One region of the Aeribacillus sp. FSL M8-0254 genome, then DNA from elsewhere that is predicted to be linked to it. Evidence: riboswitches for the same ligand, from Rfam matches in the RefSeq annotation. Region 1 holds a riboswitch; each other region holds the start of a gene.
The links. Region 1 has a riboswitch for thiamine pyrophosphate ahead of thiT (energy-coupled thiamine transporter ThiT). Riboswitches for the same ligand answer to the same signal wherever they lie in the genome.

Region 2: linked by a shared signal. The riboswitch ahead of thiC (phosphomethylpyrimidine synthase ThiC) and the one ahead of thiT (energy-coupled thiamine transporter ThiT) in region 1 are both predicted to bind thiamine pyrophosphate.
Region 3: linked by a shared signal. The riboswitch ahead of NSQ44_RS07050 (acetylornithine deacetylase) and the one ahead of thiT (energy-coupled thiamine transporter ThiT) in region 1 are both predicted to bind thiamine pyrophosphate.
Region 4: linked by a shared signal. The riboswitch ahead of tenI (thiazole tautomerase TenI) and the one ahead of thiT (energy-coupled thiamine transporter ThiT) in region 1 are both predicted to bind thiamine pyrophosphate.

The regions. Positions count from the first base shown of each region.
Region 1 is NZ_JBBOZY010000001.1:3,248,659-3,251,871, reverse strand. Features, by position in the region: gene menC (o-succinylbenzoate synthase) at 1-621, shown strand, start outside; gene thiT (energy-coupled thiamine transporter ThiT) at 663-1,223, opposite strand; TPP riboswitch at 1,292-1,395, opposite strand; gene NSQ44_RS15805 (DUF418 domain-containing protein) at 1,566-2,801, shown strand; gene NSQ44_RS15800 (DUF2179 domain-containing protein) at 2,905-3,213, shown strand, end outside.
Region 2 is NZ_JBBOZY010000001.1:2,658,345-2,661,557, reverse strand. Features, by position in the region: gene thiC (phosphomethylpyrimidine synthase ThiC) at 95-1,837, opposite strand; TPP riboswitch at 1,973-2,088, opposite strand; gene NSQ44_RS12925 (NfeD family protein) at 2,281-3,213, shown strand, end outside.
Region 3 is NZ_JBBOZY010000001.1:1,446,558-1,449,770, reverse strand. Features, by position in the region: gene tenA (thiaminase II) at 1-427, opposite strand, end outside; gene NSQ44_RS07050 (acetylornithine deacetylase) at 460-1,725, opposite strand; TPP riboswitch at 1,850-1,950, opposite strand; gene NSQ44_RS07045 (hypothetical protein) at 2,016-2,684, opposite strand; gene NSQ44_RS07040 (TlpA family protein disulfide reductase) at 2,914-3,213, opposite strand, start outside.
Region 4 is NZ_JBBOZY010000001.1:1,112,002-1,115,214, forward strand. Features, by position in the region: gene NSQ44_RS05480 (monovalent cation:proton antiporter family protein) at 1-1,233, shown strand, start outside; TPP riboswitch at 1,288-1,396, shown strand; gene tenI (thiazole tautomerase TenI) at 1,536-2,135, shown strand; gene thiO (glycine oxidase ThiO) at 2,137-3,213, shown strand, end outside.

The sequences.
Region 1 (3,213 bases):
AAGATTAAACCAGGTTGGGATATTGAAGTAGTTAAGGAAATACGGAAGCATTTTCCGAACTTGGATTTAATGGCTGATGCGAACAGTGCCTATACATTAAAAGATATAAATCATCTAAAACAATTGGATGAGTTTCAATTAATGATGATTGAGCAGCCTCTTGCGCACGATGATATTGTGGATCATAGCAAACTTCAAAAAGAATTGGAAACACCGATCTGTTTAGATGAAAGTATTTGTTCCTTAGAAGATGCTCGAAAGGCTGTTGAACTTCGAAGCTGCAAAATTATGAATATAAAAATCGGCCGTGTTGGCGGTTTGACAGAAGCAAAAAAAATCCATGATTTTTGCAAAGAGCAAAATGTTCCAGTTTGGTGCGGAGGGATGCTTGAATCAGGGATTGGACGGGCCCATAATATATCCCTAGCGACACTTGAACAATTCACACTGCCAGGAGATATATCCAGTTCATCTAAGTATTGGGAAGAAGATATTATTGAACCGGAAATATCGGTTTATAATGGAAAAATTGCCTTGCCTGATAGCCCGGGGATCGGTTTTCATGTAAGCCGTGAAAAATTAAAAAAATACACTGTTGAAACGAAAGTATTTACCCTATAAACAAAATAATCCTCTGCATGTTTTGCAGAGGATGATTTTGTTTATTTTACAACCAATCTTGGCGCCGCCATAATGAGAATAACAGTAACGACAGCGCATAATACAAAGGCTCCTATCATCGTAATGCCGTTTACGATCAAAGAATAAACGACCGCTGACATTCCTTCTGGTGCATATTCTCCGAAGAAAAAGACACCGCTGATAAAATGCCAAAAATAACGTGCAAAAGCTCCGATGAAGATGCCAAAGATGATGAAAACAAGAGCAGAGCTTTTCTTTCCATCTTTCAGCTTATTTTGGATAGTTTTACTGAAAAGACCGGCTAAACCGATAAAGGAAAAAGCTAGGAAATAGTCGATGAAACCTTGAACAGGCGTCAGGATGTATGCATCACCTAATACAATTTGCAATAATCCCCATAAAAGGCCGGAAATGAAGCCAATCTTTGCACCGGATCGAAACGATAATATGAGTACAGGCACCATGGCAATGGATATAGAAATGGCTGATGATAATTGAATGGAAGGGAGAAGATCAAGTATAACTGCCAATGCTGCAAAGATTGCTGCTTCTATTAATAGTAATAAACGATTTTTTTCCAAAAATAAAACCCCCTGTATATTATTTGCTATCAACAAATATCCATAAGGGGGAAAAAGGCTGTATCATGGATCAGTTACTTCCACATCCCTACGCTAGCATTAACTAACAGGTTCAAAGGGTCTGGACGAAATACCCGTCCACTCTCAGCATATAGCTCCCCTTGTGGATCTGTTGATATTCGAATCTTATGTCTATCATAATAGACTATAAGAAAATTGTCATTCTTTTTTCGCTATATTCAAATATTTAAACACGATAAAGCTGAAATGCAGCCTTTGGACAAAAAATAATGAAAAAAGGGCGTTTATAATAAGAACTTTTTTCAGAATGGGGGTTTTGATTTGAATCTTAATCGTGAGCGTTATGAAGTAGTGGATGTGGTGCGGGGGGCTGCGATATTTGGAATTTTACTTGTGAATATGGCGCATTTCAGCTATCCAGATGTATATTTATACCAAATAGGCAGCGAAAATTTTTTTACTGAAACATGGAGAACATGGGATTTTCTAACGAAAAATATTTTGGATATATTTGTACAAATGAAGTTTATTACAATGTTCTCATTATTGTTCGGATTTGGAATCATCATCATGGAGGAACGGGCTTTAGGAAACGGCAGGAACTTTGTTTCTATATATATACGCAGACTGGTGGTGCTTTTTGTATTTGGACTAATTCATTCATTTTTCATCTGGGATGGAGACATTTTAATGGATTATGCTGTGCTGGGGTTTCTTCTCCTTTTTTTCCGGAAGTGTTCCTGGAAAATCCTTTTGGTATGGACTGTATGTTTATTTAGTTTATATTTGCTCCTTATTGGTTTGATGACGGCTGTATCCAATGGTGAGGATGCTTTAGTCCAAAAAAGAGAGCAGGCTGCCTTACTGGAAGAGGAGGCAAGAAACGCAATCCATTCATATCAAAACGGAAGTTTTACTGATATTTTCCATCAGCGTATTCATGATCGGCTTTTTTACATGTCTATGTCTGGCATGTGGCCTTTTCAACCGCTTGTCTATTTATTAAACATGATCCCATATATCAGCATGTTTTTAGTTGGCATGATATTTGCGAAACAAAAGCTTTTTCAAGAACCGGAGAAGCATCGAAGGTTATTAACAGCCATCTGGTTTTTCGGGCTTATCATTGGGCTTCCGTTAAATATTTTTGCGGTCACCGCTGAAAATAGTTTTTACATGGTGTTCGGTGCACCATTTCTCATGTTGTTTTATGTGACCTCTCTCATATTTTTATATTTTCACCCAATCTGCCGGCAAATTGTTAAGAAGATTGCGCCTGTTGGACGCATGTCATTGACAAATTACATCATGCAATCTGTTATTTGTACATATATTTTTTATCATTACGGATTGGGATTGTACGGTAAAGTATACCCCTTCGCCGGTTTTTGGCTTGCACTCGCAATTTTTGCCGTGCAGCTTATCATCAGCCATATTTGGTTTAAATATTTTCAATTAGGTCCGTTGGAGTGGGTATGGAGAACAGCGATGTATTTCAAGCGCCAGCCTATTCGCATGAAAAAGGAAGTTTTGAAGCATAATAACAGATCAAGATGAATTGTAAAAATGTAGTTTCAAATCTCAGATTTTGAGTTTATGATAGCTCTTTCTTTTCGAAAATAATTTATAGTATGATGGAACAAAGGAGTGTCTAGGCAACATGTTTCTACAAGCAATTTTTATTTTTTTGCTGCAATTATTGTATGTACCAGTATTGACGATCCGAACTATTTTGTTAGTGAAAAATCAAACAAAGGCTGCTGCTGGTATAGGTTTGCTAGAAGCAGCGATTTATATTGTCGCTTTAGGAATAGTTTTTCAAGATTTATCTAATATTTACAATATTAGTGCATATATTATCGGTTTTGGTGCAGGGCTGTTGTTGGGCGGTGAACTGGAGAAAAAGCTGGCTTTTGGATATGTAACATACAATGTGAATTTAATGGATAAAAATTCTGAATTAGTAAAA
Region 2 (3,213 bases), 590 kb from region 1:
TAATGTTTTAGAAACGTTGATATATCAATGTTTATGATGTTTCGTTTTCAATGGATTTTGACTTTCTGGATAGCCCCATTAGTTTGAAAATTATTTATCGATAAAGGGATGACCCGCCCTCTATAAATTCTTTTGCTTTTTGCCTCAAACCTTCCTGAACGAAATCAGAATCACTTGAACCGGCCATTTTTCTTAAATTGTGGGAAATTTTCATCGAGCAAAATTTTGGACCGCACATAGAACAAAAATGGGCAATTTTCGCTCCTTCTGCCGGCAAAGTTTCGTCATGATATTCGCGTGCCCGTTCAGGATCGAGAGAAAGATTAAATTGGTCGTTCCAGCGGAATTCAAAACGGGCTTTTGATAAAGCATCATCCCTTATTTGGGCGCCTGGATGCCCTTTTGCCAAATCTGCGGCATGGGCTGCAATTTTATAAGCAACAACACCTTGGCGCACATCCTCTTTATTGGGAAGGCCTAAATGCTCTTTCGGAGTTACATAACATAGCATGGCCGTTCCGTACCAGCCGATCATGGCTGCCCCAATGGCTGACGTAATATGATCATAGCCGGGAGCAATATCGGTTGTTAATGGACCGAGGGTATAAAAAGGAGCCCCTTTGCAAATTTCATTTTCTAAATCAACATTTTCTTTAATTTTATGCATCGGAATGTGCCCAGGGCCTTCGATCATGACTTGGACATCATGTTTCCAGGCGATTTCCGTCAATTCACCGAGCGTTTTCAATTCGGCAAATTGCGCTTCATCATTGGCATCTCGAATAGATCCGGGACGCAAGCCGTCACCTAATGAAACGGCAATATCATATGTTTTTAAAATTTCGCAAATCTCTTCAAAATGAGTGTATAAAAAGTTTTCTTGATGATGCGCCATACACCACTGCGCCATGATCGAACCGCCGCGGGATACGATTCCGGTCGTCCGTTTGACGGTCAAAGGGATATAGCGAAGCAGCACGCCGGCATGTATAGTAAAATAATCGACCCCTTGTTCTGCTTGCTCAATTAATGTATCACGGTAAATTTCCCATGTTAACTCTTCAGCAACGCCATTTACTTTTTCGAGCGCTTGGTAAATCGGGACGGTTCCAACCGGCACGGGCGAGTTGCGGATGATAAATTCTCTTGTTGCATGAATATTTTTTCCTGTTGACAGGTCCATAATTGTGTCAGCGCCCCAGCGGATGGCCCAAAGCATCTTCTCAACTTCTTCTTCGATTGACGATGTTACAGCTGAATTGCCAATGTTGGCATTAATTTTTACATGAAAGTTCCGGCCGATGATCATCGGTTCACTTTCCGGGTGATTAATGTTGGACGGAATAATGGCCCTGCCGGCAGCGACTTCTTGACGAACGAATTCAGGATCCATGTTTTCACGAATCGCCACAAACTCCATCTCTGGGGTGATGATCCCCTTTTTTGCATAGTGCATTTGTGTAACGACAGCACCTTTTTTTGCTTTGAAAGGCTTTCGATGAAAAGGTGTGGCAATATTGTGATCTTCCCAATTGCGAAATCCATTATCTTCAGGCTTTACCTGGCGCCCATCATATTCTACAACATCATGACGGTCTAAAATCCACTGTTTGCGCACAGCCGGCAAACCTTTATGAATATCTGCCTGAAAATCAGGATCTGTATAGGGACCGCTCGTGTCATAAACCTTTACAGGTTCATTTTCAAACGTTCCCGCTTCCGTTTTCGTGGGAGTTAATTGAATTTCCCTCATCGGAACCCGAATATCGGGTCTTGACCCAGTCACATAAATTTTTTTGCTTGCTGGAAACTGCATGTTTTCGAAATAATGTTTCATTTTTCTCCTCCTCCATTTTTTTATCTGAAGATGTGCATAGAAAAATAGGAGGGGAGATGGGATGTGAAAAATAAAAACGGGTTCGCTTTAGCACGAACCCGATCAATTCAATATAGAAAAAGAAGGCAATACAAATACTCCCGCTACCTACTTCCCTACGCTGGCATCATCCAGATCAGGTTCAAAGGGTTGAAGAACTTCAGGCGCGTTCTTCTCTCAGTCCAGCTAATTGGACACCCCTAGTAGATGGTTATATATTTTTTTTAATAGTAACATAATATGAAAAATAATGAAAATATTTTTTCGTTTCATGATGTTTGTAGAATTGTTGATTTTTGAAACTTTCTGCACAATTGTCCGTAATAATATTAGGCAAAAAATAAGGGGGGAGAGGCCTGAAATCAAACAATAAGTTTTTCGCTATTTGCGCTCTGCTGCTCATCTTGTCGATTATTTGTGCGTCTTTTGATGCCAAATCAGCTGAAGGGAAAACCGTTTATTTTATTCCGATTGAAAATACAATTGAAAAAGGATTGGTGCATTTTATTAAACGATCCATCCAGGAGGCGGAAAAAGAAAAGGCGGATGTCATTGTTTTTGAATTGAACACTCCTGGAGGTGCTTTAGAGGCAGCGATAGAAATAGGCAAAATGATTATGGATACAGATATCAAAACAATCGCTTATGTCAATAAACATGCGATTTCCGCAGGGGCTTATATAGCATTAAGGGCTGATCAAATATATTACCATCCTGGCGGTACCATTGGGTCAGCGGCTGTCATTGACTCCAATGGCAATGCTGCAGAAGTAAAAGTGCAATCGTTTTGGAAAGCAGAGATGAGAAATGCTGCTGAGCTTCATGGCAGAGACCCTATGTTCGCTGAGGCGATGGTTGACAGCAGCTTGGATATGCCCGAATATGGTGCAGAAAAAGGAGAATTACTAACATTAACAGCAAAACAAGCGATGGAAGTCGGGTATGGTGAAGGCATCGCCAAAAGCCGGGCAGAGCTTTTGAAATCGATCGGAATGGAAGGTGCAAAAATCCAAGAGACTGAGGAGACGTTTGCTGAAAAAATAGCCCGTTTTGTAACAAACATGTATACCATTCCGATATTATTAACGATTAGCGGTTTAGGGTTTGTGTTAGAATTGTACACTCCTGGGTTTGGCATTCCTGGTTTTATTGGACTATTGGCACTGTTTTTGTTTTTCTTCGGTCATTTTATTGCAGGGCTTGCGGGATTGGAAACGGTTGTTTTGTTCGTGCTTGGGGTTCTGCTTATAATTGCAGAGTTGTTTGTTCCAGGAGGAATTATTGGAGCAATCGGTTTTCTTTCAGTCCTTTTAAGTTTATTTTTAGCAGCTGATCAT
Region 3 (3,213 bases), 1.8 Mb from region 1:
TGCCGATTTCATAATAGCTCCATGTACATGGAAGGACTGCGGCAACCAGTTCTGCCAATGATCCTCGCTGCGACACATTTAACATATAGCTCGTATATGCAACGGTTGTAGCAGCAGGCTGAACTTGTTCTAATTTTTCCTTCTCTATTCCTATTCTTTCAGCGTATTGACGATGCAAATCCATTTCCACTTTTAACGTCGAATGTAGAAGATCAGCAAAAACTGTCATTGTTTGAAGATTGTGAGCCTTTAAGCTTCCAAGGGCAAACAGGCGGCAGTATTCGATTAAATAAAGATAATCCTGCTCCATAAAAAAGCGAAATTTGTCGATATCCAGCGTCCCATTGCCGATTCCTTGAACAAACGGATGATGGTAACTCGCTTCCCAAATCGGTTTTGCAGTTTTATACAATCGGTCTGTAAACATTTGAATTACCCCTTTCGCAGCTTTTGTAATTGTCATCGTTTTTTCTGATACCAATCAAATAAAAACGCGATCAGCGATTTTGTAAATGTTTTTAATTGGGGGATGGACAGCTTTTCATTCACCGAGTGTGCATCTTCAAGCGTGCCCGGTCCATATAAAACGACGGGAATTCCCGCTTCACTCAGCCAGCCGCCGTCTGTCACAGTAGGGGACATCGTCAGCTTTGCTTCCTCATTAAATGCCAGTTTATGTGCTTTTTGTAATGTTTTCACTCCGAGTGAATGTTCGTCATATGAAAAAGCTGGGAAAATTTCTCCTCGATCTTCAATCATCGATGTGCCGCCCCATTTAAATTTCGGAGGATATTTCCGAAGCCATGGATCAGCCATTGCAACATGATGGATATGTTCTTCAATTTCCCGGATCACCTCTACATAATGCTCTTCCGGGTAATAGTGAACGGTAATCCAAAGGGAACATTTATCGGCCACAAAAGCGGCGTGCCTTCCACCTTCAATCACTGCAGGATTAATTGTGGCAGAACCAGGCGGAAAGCCTTTGCTCGTTTTCATCACTGCCCAATGCTGTTCAAGCTCTCGCAGTCCTTCAATAATTTTCATCATTTTTTCAATCGCGCTTGCCCCAAAAAGCTTCCCGCCGGCATGAATCATTTGTCTTCTCGTGCCATCGTGAAATGTCTCGGGGCTTTCAATCGTAATCCAGCCCGTGATCACCCCGCCTTGCCCTTGTATTTCACAGTTGCTTGAATCGACAACGATGGCAAAATCAGCTCGATATCCCCGGTCGCAGCACGATTTTGTTCCTGCTTCGCCTACTTCTTCACCGACGACGGACTGAAAAATGATATCCCCTCCCGGCTCAATGCCGTTTTCTTGCAGCAGCTTTAATGCAAACAGACTGGCAGCCATTCCCCCTTTCATATCCGCTACACCGCGTCCGTATATGTAATCCCCTTTAACCGTTGCCTCAAAAGGAGGCGTTAGCCATTCTTCTCCCTCTTCGATTGAAGCGACATCAATATGCCCGTTAATAATTAAACTGTGGTAATATTCTGGATCTTTTCCTTTTTTCGTTCCTACTACGACTGGATCTTGTTCATATAAATCCCATTGATCAATGGAAAAGCCGATGTCTTCCAAATATGAGGCGACATACTTTTGAGCCTCTTTTGCATTTCTTGCCGGAGGGCTCGGCGTTTCAAACGATACGAGTGTTTTTAGAAGATTCAGAAGTTCTTCTTCCCTTTCATCAATTTGCTGAAATAGCGTTTGTAACACGTTGTCTCCCCTTTCTTAACATTTTGTTTTGAAAAATGGTTTGCCAACCAGTCTTGTAATGCAAAAAGCCCGTTCCCAATATAAGGGAACGGGCAAGTATATACAAAACCCATAGACAGGTTTCGATATTACTGCACCACTTCCCTACGCTAGTATGATCTAGATCAGGTTCAAAGGGTCAAGGCACACGCCTTTCTCAGCCTTTCGGCTCCCCTAGTGGTATGTTAATATTATGAAATTTTCATTTAATTTCATTAAATCATAAAATATAGAAAAATACAAGCTAACGGTTAATTGATCCTTTTTGCTGTCTTTAATAATTCACGATAACCAATTCGAGTAAATTGCAAATGTTGATCAATATAATTAGCCTTTTTCAAATGCTCGATGGATTGTTCAGAAAAACTGCCGCTAATTTCCTGAAACCTTTGATTAATTTCCACTAACGAATGATTTAATATAAAATCCGCATCAAGCAGCAGGACAATCCGCTCGATCTCAGGATCTCTTTTTAAAATCAAGTTGGCAATCCGGCCTTTCATGAATGCCAGCTCTTGTTGAAGCTTTGAAGCTTCATCCTCTTTTTCTCTAATTTTGGCTCGGTACTTTTGTTTTTCTTCCTCTTCGATACCGGCTTTTGTTAATAGCTCCTCCAACAATTGCGTTTTATCAAGCTCCAGTTTATTTAATTGCTGTTCTTTTCGCGCCATTTCTGTTTCATCAGGCAGCTTTTCGGTTTGAATAGGCTCTTTTCGTTCTTCTTTCATCTTTATCATATAGTCTATTTTCCGATAGACAAGGAAGGCGAGAACAACTAAACATCCATTTAATAGCAGAGATATAAAACGCACGACGACGTCGTTAAACGCAAGCAAATAAAATAGGAAAAGGATAACGATGACAGCCAAAAGCACCTTTAATAGATTCATAATGGAAAAAGTTTGTGATTGTTTTGCCATCCACCTATGCTCCTTTTTGTTCAAACTAGCATCATTTATTATAGCATGTTGTGATTTGGAATGTGAATCATTTCTTTAGGATTGAGAGCTGGAAAAAGGATGTCAGATGAATGGTAAATGGAGATGCTTATCTTTTGAAAGCTTCGAAGCAATAAAAACAAGTCCTTTCAAAGCCGGAAAGGTATTTCTAAAATGAAAAACCACCTGCAATGTTTTGCAGATGGTTGAATCATTCAGCGTTTTCTGTTTCCGCTAACACCCGATTAACACGTTTTTCCAGCATTTTCATTCCGCTTCCTCCTGCTTGGAAGTGGCGAAGAATGCCGTTTTTGTCAAAAACATAATATGCAGGTACATATTGATTTTCAAAAGCATCGGTTAATTTATGTTCGTTGTCAACAAAGATCGGTTGCGTAATCCCGTGTTCTTCCGCTACTTTTTTAATATCATCAATATCTAAATCCTTTTCGGAGCGAGGCATATGAACAGCTACTACGTTCAGTTTATCTTTATATTGATCGCGGAACTC
Region 4 (3,213 bases), 2.1 Mb from region 1:
TACTTCATTGGCAAAAGGTTTAAAAGTCGATCCTTTATTAAATCGATGTCAAAAGGAACGGTCCAAATTGGAACAAGGGCGGTTTTTACGTTAATAATAGTGCTTGTCAGTTTATCGGAAACGCTTGGGGCAGAAAATATTTTAGGCGCCTTCCTTGCGGGAGTTTTAGTCTCGCTTTTATCGCCTAATTCAGACTTGGTGCAAAAGCTAGATTCGTTTGGATACGGTTTTTTAATCCCGATCTTTTTTGTCATGGTAGGGGTGGAATTGGATTTATGGGAATTGATCAAAGATCCGAACCTTCTTTTGTTAATTACTTTGTTATTTCTCGCCCTCTTGATCTCAAAGTTTATTCCCGTTTTTGTGCTGAGAAAATGGTATGATACGAAAACAACGATTGCGGCGGCGTTCTTGTTGACTGCCACTTTATCATTAGTTATTGCGGCAGCGGAAATTGGACAGCGAATCGAACTGATTGATAAGCAAATGGCTGACGCATTAATAGTAGTTGCCGTGTTAACAAGCATTATCACGCCGATAGGATTTAAAAAATTATTCCCTAAAAAAATGGCGGTGCAGCCAAAAAAGAAAATTGCTTTTATTGGTGCAAATCAAATGACCCTTCCAGTCACAAGGGAATTGGATAAAAATTTGTATGAAGCAACCGTATATCATACACAGCAAGACAAAATTGAAAACGGGACTGCTCAATCGGTGTTTAAAATTGAAGTATTGAAAGACTATTCGATAGAATCATTGAATGAACACCACATAATGGAAGCTGATATAGTAATAGTGGCTACTGGGGATGAAGAAAGAAATGCGGAAATTGCGACATATGCAAAAGAATGCGGCGTAGAACAGGTCATCGCCTCCATTTCTTCCCCGGAGTTGGATCAAGCATTAAAAGAAAAGGGGATCAGCGTATTTTCCGTCATGCTGTCAACAAAAACGCTGCTCAGGGCTTTGATCGAATCGCCTGGCGTTATGCGGATCTTAACAAACCAAGACAACTCTCTTTATCAAATTAATATGAATAACCGAAAATATGATGGAATGAAGCTTCGATACTTTCCGTTTACGGGAGATTGTATCTTTGTCCGGATTTTTCGAGGTGAAGATTCCATTGTACCTCACGGCGATACCGAATTGAAAAAAGGGGACCGCTTGATTGTAACGGGTTCCCGCAAATATGTAAATGAGTTAAAAGATGAGCTGGAATTTAGCAAATAATATTTGCAAACAAAACAAATTGTGATAGCATGAAATTAGTATGAAAATTTAATAAGCATCCACTAGGGGAGCCTTTGGAAAGGCTGAGATTAAAGTGTTGACTTTAAGACCCTTTGAACCTGATCTGGATGATGCCAGCGTAGGGAAGTGGGAATTTGAAACATGTGTCTGATATTCCATTACCACTTTCCAGCAAGGAAGGTGGTTTTTTATTGTTTCCAGTCTCACCCTTGGACAGCTGCTTTCCAGTTTTGAACCTTGAAAGACGAGTGTGAGCGTCTTTCTCATGAAAGGAATGTACAATGTTGGAGCTTCATGCCGTAACAGACGGAACAAAAACAGTTAACGAGCTAATACGCATAATTTTGTCCATATCAGATCATGTTGATTACGTTCATATACGAGAAAAAAATAAAAGACCATGTGAGATCATTCATCTCGTAGAACAGCTTTTGGCAAACGGGATAAGGAGAGAACAGCTTGTTATCAACGATCGGCTCGATGTTGCGCTCCTAACAGGCATTCAAAATGTTCATCTTCCGGGAACCGGCCTGCCGGTAAAAAAAGTGAAAAGCGCTTTTCCGCAAATAAAAGCAGGCGTCAGCGTCCATTCATTAGATGAAGCGGTAAAAGCAGAAAAAGACGGAGCAGACTATTGTTTTTTCGGAAACGTTTTTGAAACGAACAGTAAAAAAGGACTTCCGGCAAAGGGAACAGATTTGCTCGGAAAAATTGTTGGACACGTCAATATTCCCATTATCGCCATTGGTGGGATCACGCCTGATAATATGCAAAAAGTTTTAGAAAAAAAAGCAAGCGGTATTGCCGTTATGTCCTATATCTTTTCTTCAAAAGATCCAGAGAGCGCTGCCAAACTTTTCAGGAAAGGAGAAACTTTTTAAAATGAACGTTTTTGATGTTGGAATCATCGGGGGAGGGGTCATCGGCCAAGGGATCGCCTATGAGCTATCAAAAGCAGGGCTGAAGACCGCCGTGTTTGAAAGCGGCGAAATCGGAGGTAAAGCGACATCCGCTGCAGCAGGAATGCTGGGTGCCCATTCTGAAAATGAAAAAAGAGACATATTTTTTGAGCTATGCTTAGAGAGCCGAAATTTATATCCGAGCCTTGCAAAAGAATTATTGGAGCAATCTGGTGTGGATATTGAGCTTGTGCAGGAAGGCATGTATCGGCTTGCATTTACTGAGGAAGAAGGCCGCTTTCTGCAATCGCTTGCAGATGAGAATGAACTAGAATGGCATTCAAGGGAAAACGTACTGGCAAATGAGCCACATGTTTCTGAAGACATTGCGGGAGCTCTTTGGCTTAAGCATGACGGCCAAGTGAAAGGTTCATCTGTTTGCTGCGCATATGCGAAAGGCGCTAGAAAATATGGTGCATCTATTTTTGAACAATGTCCTGTTTTCGACGTGATTAAAGAGGGAAAAGCATTCAAGCTTGTCACTTCCCAAGGAGTTTTTATATGTGGAAAAGTCGTCGTTTCAAGCGGAGTTTGGAGTGGCTTTTTCTTTGAAAAGCTGGGGCTGAGAAATCCAATGAAGCCCGTTAAAGGAGAATGCTTAGCCGTAAAACCGAAAAAACTGGTGATCAACAAAACAGTGTTTTACGAGCACTGTTATATCGTACCGAAAAAAGACGGCACCGTTATTATTGGAGCAACTTCTTATGAAAACGACTGGGATACGCATCCGACAGTCAAAGGAGTATCCGAATTAATGATAAAGGTTCAGAAAATTATGCCAGAAATCGGGTCTGAACCGGTCGTTAGTGCTTGGTCGTCGCTCAGGCCGCAAACAGCTGACGGCTGGCCGTATTTTGCCGAGCACCCGGAGCATGAGGGAATCTTTTTTGCGACCGGCCATTATCGAAACGGCATTCTTCTAGCGCCGATTACAAGCTTGATCGTAAAAGACATGATTTTGAAAACGAATCAATATGAGCGTTATGTTCATAGCTTTTCT